3 regions of the Arthrobacter sp. AB6 genome follow, and region 1 is predicted to be linked to each of the others. Evidence: riboswitches for the same ligand, from Rfam matches in the RefSeq annotation. Region 1 holds a riboswitch; each other region holds the start of a gene.

Region 1 (6,404 bases):
CGTGTCCACCATCACACCCTGCTACAGTGCAATCAAGGGGAAAAATCACAGATGGTATGTGCACTGATGCACACGAATGAAAGGCATGCGGTGGCGCGGCTTCCAAGTCCGGACGACCTGCTGATTCTGTTGACCGTGGCCCGGCTGGGGCGTTTCAACGCCGTCGCTGAAACGCTGGGCACCACGCACACCACCATCTCGCGCCGGATCCTCGCCCTGGACAAGCAACTGGGCGGACGGACCCTGGAGCGCAGCCCGCATGGCTGGGAGTTGACGGAACTCGGCGCGTCGGCCGTCGCTGCGGCGGAGACTATTGAGGAAACTCTGGGGTCGCTGGCCGCCGTCACGGGCCAGGACCGGGACGCCCTGTCCGGCATGGTGCGCATCAGCACCTCCGACGGCTTTGGCGCCGAATTCGTAACGCCTGCGCTGGTCCGGCTCCAGCAGCGGCACCCGAAGCTGGATGTGGAGATGCTCAGCGCCACGCGCAAGGTCAGCCAGAACCGTTCCGGCGTGGACCTTGAGGTGGTGGTGGGCCGCACCGACGTGAGCAACGCGCAGACCATCTTCCTGACCAACTACTTCCTCAGGCTCTACGCCAGTCCCGCCTACGCGGCCGCCCGCGGCCTGCCGGAAACGCCCGACGGCGTGGGGCAGCATGGCTTCGTCTCTTACGTCGAGTCGGCCCTCCAGGTTGCCGAACTGGGCCACCGGTCCTCGCAGCTGCCGACGCCGAAGTCCAGCTTCCAGGCCACGAGTATCTTTGCCCAGGTTGAGGCGGTGCGCCGCGGCGGAGGCATCGGGCTGCTTCCCAACTTCATGGTGGCGCGGAACCCTGAATTCGTCCCGGTGCTCCCCGACGCCTTCGAACGCCAGATGCCCATCTGGGCGGTGGCCCGGCCGGAATCGCTGCGGTCCGCCCGGGTGCAGGCCGTGATTACCGCCCTCAAGGAGGAAGTGGCGGAGCGCCAGGAGCTGCTGGCAGCATAGGCTCCGGGCGCCTTGGGCCTGTTCAGGCCCGGAATAGCCGCCTGACCACCTGACCCGCGGCGAGCGCGTCGAGGCCTTCGTTGATCTCGTCAAGCGGCCGGGTGTCTGTGTGAAGGAGCTCAACGGGAAGCCTGCCCTCGCGCCAATATTGCAGGTACAGCGGAATGTCCCGCTCCGGCACGGCATCACCCATGTAGGAACCGAGCAACCGTTTCCCCGCCCCCGCGAACTGGAGCGCGGGGACCGTCAGTTCCGCGGTGGGGTGCGGCAGCCCCACTGAGACGACGGCGCCGCCGCGCGTCACGTGCTCCAGGCACGCAGCGATGACCCGGGCTGATCCCACGGCTTCGACGGCGATGTCCACGCCGTCACCGGTGGCTTCGGCAATCAGCCGGGGGGCGTCGTCGGGGGTTCCAACGGCGGTTGCGCCGCACTTCAGGGCGAGCCCGTGCTTGCCCTCGTTAGGATCGATGGCAATCACGGCGGATGCTCCCGCGAGCGCCGCGGCCATGACGGCCGAAAGGCCCACGGCGCCGAGCCCGAAAACGGCCACGGCCTGGCCGGGCTGGGCAGCCGCCGTGTTGAGCACGGCCCCCATTCCGGTGAGCACGGCGCAACCGAACATTGCGGCAACCGTGTCCGGGACGTCGTCGTCAATAGCCACCACGGATTCCCGGGCCACCACGGCGTAGTCGGCGAAGGCCGACACCCCCAGGTGGTGGTTGATCCGCTCCCCCGCCGGCGTCCGCAGCAGGGCCTCGCCATGCAGGAGGTCCCCCGATCCGTTGACCTCCGCCGCACGGTGGCACAGCGCGGGACGGCCAGCCCGGCAGGCACGGCAGCCGCCGCAGCTGGGGACGAACACGAGGACCACGTGGTCTCCCGGGGTGACGTCGGTGACGCCTTCGCCGACGGCGTCCACCCGTCCCACCGCTTCATGTCCCAGCGCCATGGGAAGCGGCCTGACGCGGGACCCGTCCACCACAGACAGATCGGAGTGGCAGAGGCTCGAATACGTGATGGTCACCCCCAGCTCCCCGGCCCGGGGTTCGGGGCGCTCAAGCTCCTGGACCGCCAGTGGCTTTGCCTCGGTGTAGTTGGTGCCGGACGGGACGGTGGCGTAAAGAACTGCTGCTCGCATGGCGGGTCCTGACGTCGAAGTGATGTGGGGCTGGCATGCGGCTGCCCGGACCTGCGATGGGCGGGTCCGGGCAGCTGCGGTGCATGGGTGTTGTTCTGTCCTGCCGCTGCTACTTCTTCTGGGCGGCCAGGAGGTCTGCCGTGCCCTTGGCATCGGCGGCGTCGACGTCGTGCAGGGAGATGCCGCGCGTTTCCTTGAGGAAGAAGACCGAAAGCCCTGTTACCACGCAGGCGCCCAGCAGGTAGAACGCCACCGGAACGGAGGACTTGAAGCTGCCCAGCAGGGAGCTGGCGATGATCGGCGCGAGCGAACCGGCCACGATCGAGGTCACCTGGTAGCCGAGGGAAACGCCCGAGTACCGCATCCGGGTGGGGAACATTTCCGCCATGATGGACGGCTGGCCGGCGTACATGAGCGCGTGGAACAGCAGGCCGATGGTGATGGCCGCCAGGATCATCATTTCGTTGGCGGTGTCCATCATGGGGAAGGCGAAGAAGCCCCAGGTTCCGGCGAGGATGGCACCGGCCATGTAGACGGGACGGCGGCCGAACGAATCGGACATCTTGCCCACCAGCGGGACGGCGCAGAAGTGGATGAAGTGGGCAACCAGCAGCAGGAGCAGGATGCGGGACGTGTCGGTCTGGACGACGACCTTCAGGTAGGTGATGGAGAACGTCACCACGAGGTAGTACAGGATGTTCTCCGCGAAGCGCAGGCCCATGGCGGTGAAGACGCCGCGCGGGTACCGGCGGAAGACCTCGGCCACGCCGTAGCCCTTGTGCTCAACCGTGACTTCCTTGCGTGCCTCGATGAAGATCGGCGCATCCTGGACCTTGGTGCGGATGTAGTAGCCGATGATCACGATGACTGCGGAGAGCCAGAAGGCCACGCGCCAGCCCCAGCCGAGGAAGGCTTCCTGGGACAGGGTGGAGGACAGGGTGAACAGCACACCGGTTGCAAGGAGGTTACCCATGGGAACCGCCGACTGCGGCCAGCTGGACCAGAACCCGCGGGACTTGTTGGGGCTGTGCTCGGCCACCAGCAGCACGGCGCCGCCCCATTCGCCGCCGACGGCGAAGCCCTGCACGAAGCGCAGGAACACCAGGAGGGCCGGGGCCCAGTAACCGATTTGGGCGAAGGTGGGCAGGCAGCCCATGAGGAAGGTGGCAACGCCCACCAGGATGATGCTCAGCTGCAGCAGTTGCTTGCGGCCGAACTTGTCACCGAAGTGGCCGAAGACGATGCCGCCGATGGGGCGGGCAACGAAACCTACGGCATAGGTGACGAAGGCGGCGATGATGCCGTCCAGTTCCGTCCCTGAATTGGGGAAGAACATCTTGCCGAACACCAGCGTGGCGGCCGAGGCATAGAGGAAGAACTCATACCACTCAACCACGGTGCCGGCCATGGAGGCCGTGACCACTTTCCTCAGGCCTGTGGCCTTGACGTCGGTTTCCTCTGGCCGCCGTGCGGCGGAGCTTTCCGTGCTCATTAGTGAACTCCTTCGGCGTCGTCTTCGACACCACTGGGACAGGCTGTGGCGGGTGCGTGTGATTTTGGACACGAACCGCCGGGTCCCAACGAGTATGGACCGCTTGGACGCCGAGCTCAACGGCGAATCATGCAGAGGCTGTCTGCAATAATGCACATTCCGCGGCGCCGGGGCGCGATGTTATGCCGAAAGGTGCTCCCGCAGCTGGCTGCCCAGCTGGCCGATTTCGGTGAGGAAGCCGTCGTGTCCGATGGGCGCCTCGATGAGGTGGACGTCCACGTCCCCGGGGAGTGCCCGCGCCAGCTCGCGGGATTGGGACGGGAAGTAGAGCCGGTCTGAATCCACGGCAGCCACAAAGAAGCGCGCCCCGGAGCGGGCCAGGGCCTGCTCGAGCGGCCCGCGGCCCCGGGACACGTCATGGCTCATGAGGGCCTCGGTGATGGCGATGTAGCTGTTGGCATCGAACCGCCGGACCAGCTTGTTGCCCTGGTGGTCCAGGTAGCTCTCCACCTGGTAGCGTCCGCGGGCAGCGAGCCGGTCACCCTGGAACGGGGATTCGGGGGCCTGCGGCGCGCGGCCGAACCGTCCATCCAGCTCCCCCGGGGAACGGTACGTGATATGGGCGATCCGCCGCGCCAGGGCAAGCCCGTCCTCCGGGAAAGGACCGCCGTAGTAGTCGCCGCCATTGAAATTCGCGTCCTGGCGGATGGCGAGGGTCTGTGCCTGGGCGAAGGCAATCTGCTCGGCAGTACTGGCGGCCCCCACGGAGATGACCGCGCAGCGGTGCACGCGGTCCGGGAACGTGATGGCCCATTCCAGGGCTCGTGCCCCGCCCATGGAACCGCCCAGCACGGCAAACCAGCTCCCGATCCCCAACTGGTCGGCCAACCGGGCTTCCGCTACCGTGCTGTCCCGCAGGGTCACGAGTGGAAAGCGCGAACCCCAGGGCGTTCCGTCCGGCGCGGGCGAGGACGGACCGGTGGACCCGTAGCAGCCTCCCACTATGTTGATGGACACCACGAAGAACTTGTCCGTGTCCACTGGCGCGCCGGGGCCGGCCAGCTGTTCCCACCAGCCTTCTTCGTCCGTGTCGCCGCGGGTCACGTGGGTGCTGCCGGTCAGGGCGTGTTCGATCAGGATGGCGTTGCTGCCGTCCTCGTTCAGGGTTCCCCATGTCTCGTATGCGAGGACGACGTCCGGCAGGTAGCCGCCGGCCTCGAGCTGCAGTCCCCCGATGGAGGCATAGCGGACAATCCCATGTTCGGGAACGGTAGTACGGGCGACGGTAACCGTCATGGCAAGACCTCTTCTACGCGCTTGCCCGCCGTCGAATGACCGGCAGGCCAGGTCTTCACCCGGGGCACCCCACCGCGGAAGGAGGGTTGCCGGCCAGCAAGCCGGGGCTGTCACTGGCACTCATGACCTGGTTCGAGTGTACGAAACAGCCCCTGCCTGCCGCCAAGAGTGTGACTGGTTGTGACTTCCCCGGCTTGCCGCCGTGCTGGGCGGCCGGGTGCTGCTAGGCTCCGGTTGCCTCCTTGGCAGCACGGAAGCCGGCTTCCAGGTCCGCCAGGATGTCGTCAATGTGCTCGATCCCCACCGACAGCCGCACCAGGCCCGGAGTGACCCCGGCCACCACCTGCTGCTCCGGAGAGAGCTGGCTGTGGGTGGTCGACGCCGGGTGGATCACCAGGGAGCGGACGTCGCCGATGTTTGCCACGTGGGAGTGCAGTTCCAGCGCGTCCACGAATCGTTTGCCGGCTTCGGCTCCGCCGGCGAGGTTGAACGACACAATCGCGCCGGTGCCCCTGGGCCCGTACTTGCGGCCCCGCTCGTACCACCGGCTGGAGGGCAGGCCGGCGTAGGCGACGGACTCGACGTCGTCACGCCCTTCCAGCCACCGCGCCACTTCGAGGGCGTTGGCAACGTGACGTTCCACCCGAAGGCTCAAGGTTTCCAGGCCCTGGGCGATCAGGAAGGCGTTGAAGGGCGACACTGCCGAGCCCAGGTCGCGGAGAAGCTGGACGCGGGCCTTCAGGATGTAGGAGAGGTTGGCGCCCAGGGCCCCGTCCTTGCCAAGGTCCCGGGCATACACCAGTCCGTTGTACGTGGGGTCGGGGGTGTTGAAGCCCGGGAATTTGGCAGGGTCCTGGCCGAAGTCGAACTTTCCGGAGTCCACGATCACCCCGGCGATCGCGGACCCGTGGCCGCCCAAGTACTTCGTAGCCGAGTGGACCACGATGTCCGCTCCCCATTCCAGGGGCCGGATCAGGTACGGGGTGGACAGGGTGTTGTCCACGATCAGGGGCACGCCGGCATCATGGGCGATGCCTGACACGCCCTCGATGTCCAGGACGTCCTGGCGGGGATTGGACACCGCTTCGGCGAAGAACAGCTTGGTGTTTGGCCGGACCGCGTCACGCCACTGGTCCAGATTGTCCGGGTCCGCCACGAAGGTCACGGAGATTCCGAACTTCTTCAGGGTGTGGGCGAAAAGATTGTACGTTCCGCCGTACAGGCTGGGGCTGGCAACGATGTGGTCCCCCGCCTCGGCGATATTAAGGACAGCCAAGGTCTCGGCTGCCTGTCCTGAACTCAGCAGGAGTGCTCCCAACCCGCCTTCAAGGCTCGCGATCCGCTGTTCCACGGCGTCCTGGGTGGGATTGCCGATGCGGGTGTAGATCGGCGCCAGTTCAGCAAGGGCAAAGCGGTTGGCGGCGCTTTCCGCACTGGGGAACACGAAGGACGTGGTCTGGTAGATAGGGAGCGCACGGGCGCCGG
Region 2 (6,404 bases), on a different contig from region 1:
GATCTGCTTCAGCGCCTGCTCCAGGTCGCCAATCAGATCGTCCACGTCCTCCAGCCCCACCGAAAGCCGCACCACGCCGTCGCTCAAGCCAATGGCGGCCCGGCCCTCAGGTCCCATCGCCCGGTGCGTGGTGGTGGCAGGGTGCGTGATGAGCGACTTGGCGTCGCCCAGGTTGTTGGAGATGTCGATGATCCGCAGGCCGTCCAGCAGCGCAAACGCCGCCTCCTTGCCCGAGCGCCCGCCGGAGGGGGCGAGTTCCAAGGTGAGGACCGTTCCGCCGGCGCTCATCTGCTTTGCGGCCAGCTCGTACTGCGGGTGCGACTTCAGGAGCGGGTACTTCACCCAGCTGACGGCAGGCTGTTCCTCCAGCCATTCCGCGAGGCGCAGGGCTGACGCCGAGGAGTGGTTGACGCGCAGCGCCATGGTCTCGAGGCCCTTGGTCAGGACCCAGGCGTTGAACGCGGACAGCGCCGGTCCGGTGTGGCGCATCAGCTGCTTCACCGGCCCGTCAATAAACTCCTTGGTGCCCAGGATGGCGCCGCCCAGCACCCGGCCCTGGCCGTCAATGTGCTTGGTTCCCGAGTAGACAACCACGTCGGCGCCTAACTGTCCGCACCGCTGCAGCAGGGGTGTGGCAAAGACGTTGTCGACGACGACGGTGGCCCCTGCCGCATGCGCCAGGTCGCTGACCGCAGCGATGTCCACGATCTCCTGCATCGGATTGGACGGCGATTCGAAGAAGACGGCGGCGGTGGGCTGGGAGAGGGCCTCGCGCCACTGTTCCAGGTCCGGACCGTCCACGAAGACGGTCTCCACGCCCCAGCGCGGAAGGATTTCGTTGAGGATCACGAAGCAGGAGCCGAACAGCGAACGAGCCGCAACCACGCGGTCCCCGGCAGCCAGCAGCGCACCCAAGGCGGTGAACACCGCGGACATGCCGGACGCCGTCGCAAAGCACGCCTCCGTGCCTTCCAGGAGGCGGAGCCGCTCCTGGAACGTGGCCACGGAGGGGTTGCCGTAGCGCGAGTAGACAAAGCGTTCGTCCTCGCCCGTGAAGGCCCGCTCCGCAGCGGCGGCGGATTCGTATACAAAACCGGAGTTCAGGAAGACAGCCTCGCTGGTTTCCTGGAAGTTGGTGCGGTCCAGCCCGCCGCGGACGGCCTGGGTGTCGGGGCTCCAGCCGGCGGCGTCTTCGTTGAAGGTCACTAGTTCTTTCCCAGGTTGGTCGGCAGGCCGCGGTTCTTCCAGCCGTTGACGGTACGTTCTCCGTAACGGTCCGGCTCGCCCTCAAAGCCCTCCAGGACGTTGTAGGAGGTGAAGCCGGCCTGCGTGGCGGCCATTGCGGCCGCGATGGAACGCTGGCCGGAACGGCACAGGAACACCAGTTCGGTCGACTTGTCCTCGGGCGCCTGCCGGCTAAGGTCGGTGATGAAGTCAGGGTTGGGGATTCCGCCCGGGAAGGTCCACTGGATGAACAGCGGATCGTTCTCGGTGGCCTTGGTGTCAGGAATGCCGATGTGGGCCCATTCGCCCTCCGTGCGCACGTCCACCAGGATGGCGCCCTGCTCGAGCTTTTCCCAGGCCTCCTGCGGGGTCAGGTCTCCGGCGTAGCTCATGCGTGGCCCTCGCCGTCGAAGTCGAGGTCATCGCCGGTGGACTCGAGGTCGTCAACAGCGTCCGCCACGGCAGCGTCCGCGGAAGCGATGGCTGAGGGCAGGACCACCGCCTGCGCCACGATCACACTGCTGCCGTTGAAGGTTGCCGCCGGGCTGCCGTGCAGGACATAGCCTTCCGCCAGCGCGGCGGAGATCCGCTCGCAAAAGGCCCGGTCATCCGGCCCGCTGATGAGGCGGTACGACAATTTCTCTTCAGGGGCAGGTGCGTCAGACACGACGGATCTCCTTCTCTCACGCTTGCAGCTCGAATGGGTCGATATGCCGAGTGTTCACCTGAGGCACCCCGCCGCGAAAGGAGGGTTGCCGACCGGCCAGTCAGGGCTTGGCGCCGGTACTCATTACTCCCCAAGAACGTAACACTTGCCGCCCGGCCCCGCACCGCCGCCGTCGTCATGTTGCGTAACTGAAGTACCCAGGGCGCCGCAGTGGAGCCTGGCCGCCGTCCGGCATCTTCATCCAAAGTACGACGGCGGCTCCTCCTTGGGTGTCAGGGCACCGTGCGGGACCTGGGGGAGCGGCAGCATCAGTTGATGTAGCAGTAGGTGCCGCGCCCAAAAGGACGCGCCCAAAAGGAACGGCGTGGACGCCGTGCCCCAAGGCACGTGGTCCACGCCGGATTCGTTTCGACGCTGGTGCTTAGACGAGGCCGGGGTAGCTGGCCAGGATGTAGTCGGCAGCAGCGGGGCCTTTCATGCGCAGCCCTTTGCGGCCGTGCCTGATGCGGCAGTTCATGGCTATCCAGAAATCGGACTCGGGGCCGGGCTGCTGCTGGTTGATGAAGCACCAGCTGGTGTACAGGCCATAAAGGCGGTCCCGGTCGAGGGTGGCGTCGGAGGCCTGGTCAATGTAGGTGGCTTCTTTGAGAAAGAGATCGAACTGCGAATGCGCCATGACGGCTTCCCTTCGCTACGTGCGGTGGTGCCGCCGTTCGGCTACAGCAGCGGACCTCAATGCCGTGCACGGGGCATCGAGTGTTGAGAATGCCCGCGGAAATCAGGGGCTAGGTGAAATCAAGGGCTACGGGGCGGTGTCACGGCCGCATCTACAATGTAGACTTTACTCGTAGACAACCAATTCGGCAAGCGAATGGATTACCTCTTCGGGTAAGAGGGCTTGCTGCCTTCCAGGACGGAAATCATGGCCTCCCCGAAAACCCAGTCCCCCGCCGGGCCGGCCCAAAAGCAAAAGCTGAGCAGGCAGCTCGTGCTGACCAAGGCGCTCGAAGTCGTTGACGAGGAAGGTTTGGAGGCGCTGACCATGCGCCGCCTTGGCCAGGAGTTGGGCCGGGACCCAATGAGCCTTTACCGCTATGCGGAGAACCGCGCCGCACTGCTGGACGGCGTCACCGAACTGGTGCTCAACGAACTCACTATCCACCCCGAAGATCCCGATTGGAAAGCCCAGCTGCGCCGCATCGCGCACGACCTTCGGAACCTTGCGCTCCAGCACCCCAATGTGGTGCCGCTGCTCGTGACCAGGCCGCTCTCCACCCCGCTGGGGCTGCGGCCGCTGGGCACGCTCCGTCCTCTCGAACAGATCCTGTCCCTGCTGATTGGGGCAGGGTTCAGCCCGGCGGATGCCCTCCACGTCTACCGCGCTTACTACGGCTTCCTCTACGGCCACATCCTGAATGAGCTGCAGGAATTCGTTGTGGACCCGGAGGAAAACGAAGTGCTACTGCGGCTGGGACTGCACCGGTTGCCTGCCAAGGAGTTCCCGCGGCTGCGTGCGCTGGCCCCCGCCCTGGCGGACTACGAAGGATCCGCGGAACTCGACCAAGGGCTGAGTATCCTGCTCTCCGGCCTTGAAGCCCAACTGTCCCTTCAGGACGCCTAGCCAGCCGGCTAGCCCGCCGTCGGGGCAGGCGTTCCGGTCGGGTTATTCGAACGAGGCCCGCCGCTTGTCCTGTTGCCGCGTGGCCCAGACGTCCGGCCGGTTAACCTTGAAACGGCGGCCGGTCAGGGCGCGGGCTGTCAGGCGGATGTAGTTTGCCTTTTCTCCCGGCTGCCATGGCTCCAGCCCCAGTCTGTCCACGGCGTCCTTGTCCGCCTGGTCCTCGATGACCGCCGTATCGCCGCGCAGCACCACGCTCCAGGCCTCTTCGGTATGGGTATCGTAGCCGTCGATCTCCAGGGCGGCAGGCCTCTCTGCCAGGGCACTCCACAGCTTGGTGACGCCGGCGGTACGGAACGCGATGCTGCGGCGGTGCACTACGTAGTTGATCGGAAAGATCTCGGGGTGGCCGTCAACCACCAGTGCAAGGCGGCCGACAGTGTCATTGGCCAGGAGTTCCCAGCATTCGTCAAAGGTCAGGTTGTCATTCGGCTGCGTCTGCGAGTCCATGAACCACACCTTACGGCCACTTCCCCCGCCGGACCTAGGGTGCAGGGGCCGGAATCACGGGCCCCTTATTGGATGCCCGCGAACAACTCGTTCAGTTCGGCGGTCAGCTCCTTCTGGACGGACGGCGTGCCGATTTCCTTGCCGTCGATCCGGTTCACCGGCGCCAGTAAACGGACGCTGGAGATCAGCCACACGGCGTCGGCGTCCAGCAGGTCCTGCGGCTCAAGCGGGCCGTAGCCCAGTTCCCAGCCCGCAGCCTTCGCCGCGGTGAACAGCGCGCCCTGCGAGGTGCCTGCCAGGATGCCGCTGTCCAGCTGGGGTGTGATGAGGCGCTTGACGGAAGCGCCGTCGTCGGACGTTCCTGCGTGGGCCAGCAGCACGGTGGAGGTGGGCCCCTCCAGCACCCGGCCGTCGGAGGAGATGAAGATGACGTCGTCCGCGCCCTGTTTGTGGGCATGGCGCAGTGCGGCCATGTTGACCGCGTAGGACAGCGTCTTCGCGCCGAGCAGCAGCCAGGGGGCGCGCTCGGCGGCGCCGCTGTCGTAGCCACGGTCAAGGAGGATGACGTCGATTCCCGTCTCGCGCTGGCGCCGCGCCAACGCCCCGGTGGGGGACACCTGGACCCAGGCGGTGGGCGCCGCGGCGCCCTCCGCTCCGCGGGTCACTACCAGTTTGACGACGAGTTCGTCCTCGGCGGCAGAGGCGGCCGGATGCCGGGACCGGTGCTCGTTCAATGCAGTGGTGATGGCCCTGCGCCATCCGTCCTCAGCCGGGATAACCAGGTCAAGGGCGTCCGCGGAACCGGCCAGGCGGTCCAGGTGGGCCTGGATCTTCCGCACATTGCCGCCTACAGCCAGCATGGTTTCAAAGATCCCGTCCCCCCGGGTTGCGCCCTGGTCCGTGACCATGAGCTGGGGTTTGGAGGCATCGGCGAGCCGGCCGTCCGGGAACGCGGGATCGAGGAAAACGAGAACCACGGAAGCGGGAGAGGTCATGGCTCCAGCTTAGTGCGCTGCCGCAACGGATAAGCTGGGCAGAGCGCCCTGGCTGGAAACGGTCCGCCGGGAGCCCATCCTCCGGGGGTTTAATTTCGTGTTGTGGCCATTCTCGCTTGCCGGCACCGCGCCGATGTGGGTGGTGGTGCTGCTGGGCGTCGCCGATCTCCTGATCAGGGTGCTGGCTCTGGGCATCATTCCGGGAAACAGGCGTCCCACCACGGCGATGGCGTGGCTGCTGGGCATCTTCTTCGTACCGTTCTTGGGCATCCTGCTGTTCCTGCTGTTCGGCAACTTCAAGCTGTCCAGCCGCCGCCGGGCGCAGCAGGAGCAGGTGAACGACCGGGTGCGCGCCGGGATCTCCTCGCTTGCCGACGTCGAAAGCGACTACCCCGGACCTGAATGGGTGAAGTCCGCCGCGGAACTGAACCGCCGGCTCGGCTCCCTGCCCATGGTGGACGGCAACTCCGTGGACCTGATCCCCGGCTATCCGGACTCGATCCTGCAGATGACCGAGGCCGTGCGCAAGGCGAAAAAGTTTGTCAACGCCGAGTTCTACATCATGAGCACGGACCACATCACCGACGATCTCCTCACAGCGCTGGAGGAGGCGGCCGAGCGCGGCGTCGAGGTCCGCGTACTCTTCGACCACATCGGTACCCTGCGGGTCAAGGGTTACCGGAAGCTCCTGAAGCGGCTACGGGCAGGCAAGATCCAGTGGAAGCGTATGCTTCCGCTCCTGCCCATCCACGGCCAGTGGCGCAGGCCGGACCTGCGGAACCATCGCAAAATCATGGTGATCGACGGCGAGATTGCCTTCACCGGCTCGCAGAACCTGATCGAGCCCTCCTACAACAACCCCCGGCACCGCAAGGCGGGCCGCGAATGGGTGGAGCTGATGGCGCGCCTGCACGGGCCCATCGTGACCACATTGAACGTCGTCTTCGCCACCGACTGGCTCAGCGAAACCGACGAATCCCTGGAGCACCAGCTGCAGCTCCCGTCCAACCCGCACCCGGGGAACGTGACTGCACAGGTGGTGCCGAGCGGCCCGGGGTTCATCACCGAGAACAACCTTCGGCTTTTCAACACGCTCATCTACTCCGCCCAGCACCGGATCTCGATCTGCAGCCCGTACTTCGTCCCGGATGATTCGCTGCTTTATGCCATCACCACCGCCGCCCAGCGCGGCGTGGAAGTGGAGCTGTTCGTCTCCGAGAAGGGCGACCAGTTCCTGGTCCACCACGCCCAGCGCTCCTACTATGAGGCGCTGCTCGAAGCCGGCGTCCGGATCTACCTGTACAAGGCCCCGTTCGTGCTCCATGCCAAGCACTTCACCATCGACGACGAAGTGGCGGTCCTGGGCTCCAGCAACATGGACATGCGCTCC
Region 3 (6,404 bases), on a different contig from region 1:
CAGGGGTGCCAGCGAGTTCGACGGCGACCCCCACGCCCGCAAGCGGCCGATGGGAACCATCATCGAAGCACTCAAGTCGCTGGGAGTCGCAGTGTCCTCGACGGAGGGCGGCACGCCGTCGTCATTGCCGTTTGTGGTGGATGGCACCGGTGAGGTCCGCGGCGGCCACCTGGTTATCGACGCCAGCGCCTCCTCCCAGTTCGTTTCGGCGCTGCTCCTGGTGGGGGCACGGTTCACCGAGGGCCTGCACCTGGAACACGTGGGCAAACCGGTGCCCAGCCTCGACCACATCAACATGACCGTGGCCGTCCTGCGTGGAGCCGGTGTAGCCGTGGACGACTCGCGTCCCAACCACTGGGTTGTCAGCCCGGGACCCATCCGGGCATTTGACCAGAGGATCGAGCAGGACCTGTCAAACGCCGGGCCGTTCCTCGCCGCGGCCTTGGCCTCGCGCGGCACCGTGCGGATCCCCAACTGGCCCGAAGAGACGCAGCAGGTAGGTGATCTCTGGCGGAGCATCCTCACCCGGATGGGCGCCGAGGTCACCTTGCACGACGGCGTCCTGACAGTGACGGGCGGACCGGCCATCAAAGGCGCGGACTTCGCCGACACCAGCGAGCTGGCCCCCACCGTCGCCGCCCTGTGTGCACTGGCGGACGGGCCCTCGCGGCTGAGCGGCATTGCCCACCTGCGGGGACATGAAACGGACCGGCTTGCCGCGCTGGTGGCTGAAATCAACCGGCTCGGCGGTGACGCCGAGGAAACCAGCGACGGCCTGGTGATCCGGCCTGCCAGGCTGCACGCCGGCGTCGTCCACAGCTACGCGGACCACCGCATGGCTACCGCCGGAGCCATCCTCGGCCTGGCCGTGGAGGGCGTCGAGGTGGAGGACATCGCCACCACCGCCAAGACCATGCCGAATTTCCCCCGGTTGTGGGCGGACATGCTTGCGCAGGACGGCACCCCCGAGGCGGGGGCGGAAGGTTCCAGCGGTGGCGCGGAGCACTGACTCCTGGGACGAATCCGACGTCCGGATCCGGCCCAGCAAGAAGGGCTCCAGGCCCCGCACCAAGGACAGGCCCAGCCACGACGACGCCGTCACCGGCCGGATCATCACGGTTGACCGTGGCCGTTACACAGCCGTGGTGGGTGAGGACTCGGGCAACGAGCGTGTGGTTATTGCCGCCAGGGCAAGGGAACTGCGAAGGAACCCGGTGGTCGCGGGCGATTTTGTATCACTCGTGGGTGATGTCTCCGGCGAGCCGGACACTTTGGCACGGCTGGTGAAAATCCAAAACCGCAAGACGCTCCTGCGGCGCAGCGCTGACGATACGGATCCGGTGGAACGTGCCGTGGTGGCCAATGCTGACCAGCTGGTCATTGTGGTGGCGGCTGCCAACCCCGAGCCGCGGACGGGCTTCATCGACCGCGCCCTGGTGGCCGCCTACGACGCCGGTATCGAGCCGATCCTGCTGGTCACCAAGGCGGACATCAAGGATCCCGCGGAGCTGCTGGCCAACTACACCCACCTGGACTTCCCGGTGATCATCAGCCGGACTGCGGATGCGCAGGCCTCGGGCGTGGACGCCCGTTCCGACGACGGCCTGTCCGCCCGCCTGGACAGGACCGCCGTCGCGGAGCTCCGGACCTACCTCGACGGGAAAGTAACAGTCATGCTGGGGCATTCCGGCGTAGGCAAGTCAACCATGGTGAATGCGCTGACCGGAGCCGAACGGGCCACCGGCGGGGTGAACGCCGTAACCGGCCGGGGAAGGCATACATCGTCGTCCGCCCTCGCCCTGCGCCTCGCGGACGCGCCTTCGGGCAGCTGGATCATCGACACCCCCGGCATCCGCTCCTTCGGCCTGGCCCACGTGGACCCGGACCGGATCCTGCGTTCGTTCCCGGACCTCTCCCCCGGCACGGATGACTGCGAGCGCGGCTGCAAGCACACAGCCATCGCCGTGGACTGCGGGCTGGATGCATGGGTAGCGGGGGGCCATGCCGGGCCCACCGGTGCAGCACGGCTGGCCTCCCTGCGGCGGCTGCTGGGGACGGACCCACGAATGGAAGCCCAGGAGGCCAAGGAGCTGGGCAGCGTCAACTGACAGGGCCGGGTTCCCGGCAGAACGGCGCGCAGACGGTAGTTTGGAACCATGATCCAACCCGCTTCGAGCTACAACGATGACCTGCGCCTGGCCCACGTCCTGGCCGACTCTGTGGACGACCAGACAATGAGCCGCTTCAAGGCGCTGGACCTCCACATCGAGACCAAGCCGGACCTGACGCCGGTCACCGATGCGGACAAGGCGGCCGAGGAAGCCATCCGCGGCCAGCTCTCCCGCTCCCGTCCGCGCGATGCCGTACTCGGCGAGGAGTTCGGCAGCACCGGCCATGGCGCGCGGCGGTGGATCATCGATCCCATCGACGGCACCAAGAATTTTGTCCGCGGCGTTCCGGTCTGGGCCACCCTGATCGCCCTCGTGGACGAAGGCGAGCCGGTGGTGGGCGTAGTGAGTGCCCCCGCACTGGGCAAGCGCTGGTGGGCGGCCAAGGGCATGGGCGCCTATATGGGACGTTCCCTGGCAGCCGCAACCCGGCTCCGGGTATCCAACGTCTCCAGACTGTCCGACGCTTCCCTTTCGTACTCGAGCCTTGGCGGCTGGAAGGAGCGCGGGAACCTCAACGAATTCCTGGGCCTCACGGAGGACGTGTGGCGTACCAGGGCGTTCGGGGACTTCTGGTCGTACTGCATGGTGGCGGAGGGCTCGGTGGATATCGCCTGCGAGCCCGAACTGAACCTCTACGACATGGCCGCCCTGGTGCCCATCGTGGTTGAAGCGGGCGGCCGGTTCACATCGCTGGAAGGCGAGGACGGCCCGTTCGGCGGCAACGCACTGGCCACGAATTCCATCCTGCACTCGGAGGTGCTGCGCCGGTTGAACCCGGACCTGGACGACCTCCTCTGACCCTCCTCTTCCGAACAATCAACGGCGGGCACCTCCGAAAGGAGGCGTCCGCCGTCGTTATCTTCGGCTAATGCAGCCCTTTTCAAGTGCACGTAACAAAGCCCTTAACATTCCGGCGGGCTTTTAGCCTGCACAGGCTATGTTCTACGCTCTTAAGCAGGTCACGAGTGCCAGCGCTAAACCCCGGTTTGCTGGCCGGCAACCCTCCATTCGCGGTGGGGTGCCCCGGGTGACGACCAGGCCGGTCCGGAACGGATGCGGCAAGCGCGGATTCCCCCAGCGGAGTCCTGTTTCAAAGTGAGGTCTCTGTGACAACAGCCACCGTCTCCCCCAACGCCGCAATCCAGCCTGAAGCCGCAGCACAGCCCGGACCGGAAGCCCGCTTCGACCAGCACCATGCAGCAGCCGGCCGTCCCCTGGCGGCAGTCACCGGCGCGGAAATCCAGGCTCCCCTGATCCATGGCGGGCACGTGCGGTACGCGAACCTGGACTACGGCGCGTCCGCGCCGGCGCTCTCCGTAGTGTCCGCCTACCTCAACGAAATCCTGCCGTTCTACGCGAGCGTGCACCGCGGAGCGGGCTACGCCTCCCAGATCAGCACCTCGGTCTACGAGAATGCCCGTGCGATCGTCCGGGAGTTCGTGGGCGGCCGCCCGGACGATTCTGTGATCTTCACCCGGAACACCACCGACTCCCTCAACCTGCTGGCCGGCTGCCTGCCCGGCACGGACGGCCAGGCCGACGGCGACGTCCTGTACCTCGACATTGAGCACCACGCCAACCTGCTGCCATGGCAGGGTGTCCCCCACCGCAGCATCGTGGCGGCCGATACCATCGCAGGGACCGTTGAGGCCGTGCGTGCCGAACTGCAGCACGGCGGCGTAAGCCTGCTCGCCGTCACCGGCGCGTCCAACGTCACGGGCGAAATCCTTCCCATCCGTGCCCTCGCCGCACTCGCCCACGAGCACGGCGCGCGCATCGTCGTGGACGCGGCGCAGCTGGCGCCGCACCGCCGCATTGACATCACCGCTGACGACGTCGACTACATCGCCTTCTCGGGGCACAAGCTCTACGCGCCTTTTGGGGCCGGCGTGCTGGTGGGGCGGCCGGACTGGCTCGACGCCGGAACACCGCACCTGGCCGGCGGCGGCGCCGTCAAGGAGGCAAGGCTCGACGGCGTCAGCTGGGCAACGGGTCCGGCCCGCCACGAGGGCGGATCACCGAACGTACTGGGAGCGGCTACCCTGGCCCGTGCGACGCAGGTCATCGCTGCGCTGGACCAGGACCGCTGGCACGCACACGAATCAGCCATCCGTTCCTACCTGGTGGAAGGCCTGCAGGGAATCGACGGCGTGACTGTCCACCAGATCTTCAAGGACACGAACCCGGATACCGACACCATCGGGGTGGTCAACTTCTCGGTGGAAGGATACGACGCCGGACTCGTGGCGGCGTACCTGTCAGCAGAGCATGGCGTGGGCCTGCGCGACGGCCGCTTCTGCGCCCACCCGCTGCTGAAGCGGCTGGGCCTGCCGTCCGGTTCCCTCCGTGCCAGCTTCGGCGTGGGATCCCGGCTTGACGATGCCCAGCGGCTCCTGGCAGGAATCCGTGAGCTGCGGAGCAAGGGGCTCGGCTGGGACTATGTGGTGGATGCGGGCCGCTGGGTTCCCGCCAACGACAACCGCACATACCCGCATTGGGCTCCCAACACGCCGGGAACGGCCGGCGCCGCCCCCTGCATCGACGACTGACCTGCGGCACGACTGAAGGCGGCCATCCGCGACACCGGCGCGGGTGCGGTAAATTCGGAAGGTAGCAACGAGACCTGACGAAGGAGGCCACGCGTGGCACGGGGTGGCCCCAAGCTGGATCATGGCCGACGCCGGGAACTGGGCCAAAGCTTCCAGGATGGCGGCAAGCATTACCAGCAGGTGCGGCCCGGATATCCCCCGGAGACCGCCCAGTGGCTGGTCCCGCAGGGCGCCCGCGATGCGCTCGATGTTGGTGCCGGCACCGGCAAGTTCACTGAACTGCTGCTGGACCTTGGTCTCTCTGTCACCGCGGTGGACCCCTCAGCCGACATGCTCGGGCAACTGGCGGAACACTATCCCGGCGCCGCGGCTGTCCTGGGCACCGCGGAGGCCACCGGCCTGCCTGATTCAGCGTTCGACGTCGTCACCGTGGCCCAGGCCTGGCACTGGTGCGATGCGCTGCGGGCCAGCACGGAACTGGCCCGCGTCCTCCGCCCGCAGGGAACTCTAGGCCTGGTCTGGAACCAGCTGGACACGTCCGTCCCCTGGGTCCACCGGCTCTCGAGGATCATGCACGCCGGGGACGTCTACAAACCCGGTTTCCGGCCGCTGGTGGGCCCTGAGTTCGAGGGGCTCGAAGGCCACCTTACGCACTGGCGGGACTCCGTCACCACCACGGACCTGATGGAGCTGACAAAGTCGCGCAGCTACTACCTCCGTGCGGCCGAGGCCACCCGGGCGAAAGTACTGGCGAACCTCGACTGGTACCTGCATGAGCACCTGGGACATGCGCCGGGCGAGGAACTGGAGTTGCCATACCTGACACTGGCCTGGCGGGCGGTGAGGGCATGAATGCCCGCCACTCCCTGCCCCGCTACTCCCCGCATGGCGGCGGCGAGCCGGTAGGCTTGGTCCCGTGAAGACCAGCGCGCCCTCCTCCTCCATCGAGGACTACGTCAAGGTCATCTACTCATTCACCGAATGGCAGGACAAGCCCATCACGTCCTCCCAGCTCGCGCAGCGCCTTGGCGTGGCCAATTCCTCCGTATCGGAAATGGTCCGCAAGCTGAAGGACCAAGGCCTGGTGGATCACAAACCGTACAGTGCCATCAGGCTCACCGACGCCGGGCTCCGGCTTGCCCTTTCCATGGTGCGGCGCCACCGGCTGATCGAGACCTACCTCGTCCAGCAGTTGGGGTACAGCTGGGACGAGGTGCACGACGAAGCCGAACTGCTGGAGCATGCCGTCTCGGACATCTTCATAGAACGGGTGGCAGCCAAGCTGGGCAACCCGCAGCGGGATCCGCACGGCGATCCGATTCCCACTGCGGATGGCAAAGTGTTTATGCCCCGAGCGCACCTTATGGGTGAACTCGATGAAGGCCACACCGGGCGGATTACCCGGATCAGCGACGACAACCCGGAACTGCTGCGCTACCTCGCCGCCGAAGAGATAGACCTCGACGCCGAAGTTGAGGTGGTGGGCCGCCGGCCCTTCGGCGGCGCCCTGGTGGTGCGGATCAGCAATTCGGGCCGCGAACGGAACTACGACCTCGCTGACGAGGTTACGTCGGCGCTGTGGGTGCACAGCGATCATCCCCACCCCGGCTGCCTCCTCGGGGACGCTGACTTGCCCAGGGTGTGAGCCGGCTGAAGACTCCCGGCGTAGGGCTGCGCGCCTGGC

What was found. A riboswitch is a leader RNA that binds a small molecule or an ion and turns the genes downstream of it on or off. The one in region 1 is predicted to bind S-adenosylmethionine.
Region 2: another riboswitch for S-adenosylmethionine. It lies ahead of Q9R30_RS04025 (DUF1737 domain-containing protein); the one in region 1 lies ahead of Q9R30_RS04405 (homoserine O-acetyltransferase).
Region 3: another riboswitch for S-adenosylmethionine. It lies ahead of Q9R30_RS10650 (aminotransferase class V-fold PLP-dependent enzyme); the one in region 1 lies ahead of Q9R30_RS04405 (homoserine O-acetyltransferase).

Annotation. Positions count from the first base shown of each region.
Region 1 is NZ_JAUZVL010000004.1:93,928-100,331, reverse strand. Features, by position in the region: gene Q9R30_RS04420 (LysR family transcriptional regulator) at 67-990, shown strand; gene Q9R30_RS04415 (zinc-dependent alcohol dehydrogenase family protein) at 1,013-2,131, opposite strand; gene Q9R30_RS04410 (MFS transporter) at 2,241-3,623, opposite strand; gene Q9R30_RS04405 (homoserine O-acetyltransferase) at 3,804-4,919, opposite strand; SAM riboswitch class IV at 4,932-5,047, opposite strand; gene Q9R30_RS04400 (bifunctional o-acetylhomoserine/o-acetylserine sulfhydrylase) at 5,143-6,404, opposite strand, start outside.
Region 2 is NZ_JAUZVL010000003.1:272,234-278,637, reverse strand. Features, by position in the region: gene Q9R30_RS04035 (O-succinylhomoserine sulfhydrylase) at 1-1,206, opposite strand, end outside; gene Q9R30_RS04030 (rhodanese-like domain-containing protein) at 1,206-1,616, opposite strand; gene Q9R30_RS04025 (DUF1737 domain-containing protein) at 1,613-1,891, opposite strand; SAM riboswitch class IV at 1,905-2,019, opposite strand; gene Q9R30_RS04020 (hypothetical protein) at 2,313-2,567, opposite strand; gene Q9R30_RS04015 (TetR/AcrR family transcriptional regulator C-terminal domain-containing protein) at 2,814-3,512, shown strand; gene Q9R30_RS04010 (pyridoxamine 5'-phosphate oxidase family protein) at 3,555-4,019, opposite strand; gene Q9R30_RS04005 (aminodeoxychorismate lyase) at 4,085-5,014, opposite strand; gene cls (cardiolipin synthase) at 5,148-6,404, shown strand, end outside.
Region 3 is NZ_JAUZVL010000011.1:29,690-36,093, reverse strand. Features, by position in the region: gene aroA (3-phosphoshikimate 1-carboxyvinyltransferase) at 1-1,009, shown strand, start outside; gene Q9R30_RS10660 (ribosome small subunit-dependent GTPase A) at 993-2,108, shown strand; gene hisN (histidinol-phosphatase) at 2,157-2,969, shown strand; SAM riboswitch class IV at 3,129-3,242, shown strand; gene Q9R30_RS10650 (aminotransferase class V-fold PLP-dependent enzyme) at 3,278-4,720, shown strand; gene Q9R30_RS10645 (class I SAM-dependent methyltransferase) at 4,814-5,572, shown strand; gene Q9R30_RS10640 (metal-dependent transcriptional regulator) at 5,637-6,365, shown strand; gene Q9R30_RS10635 (CrcB family protein) at 6,362-6,404, shown strand, end outside.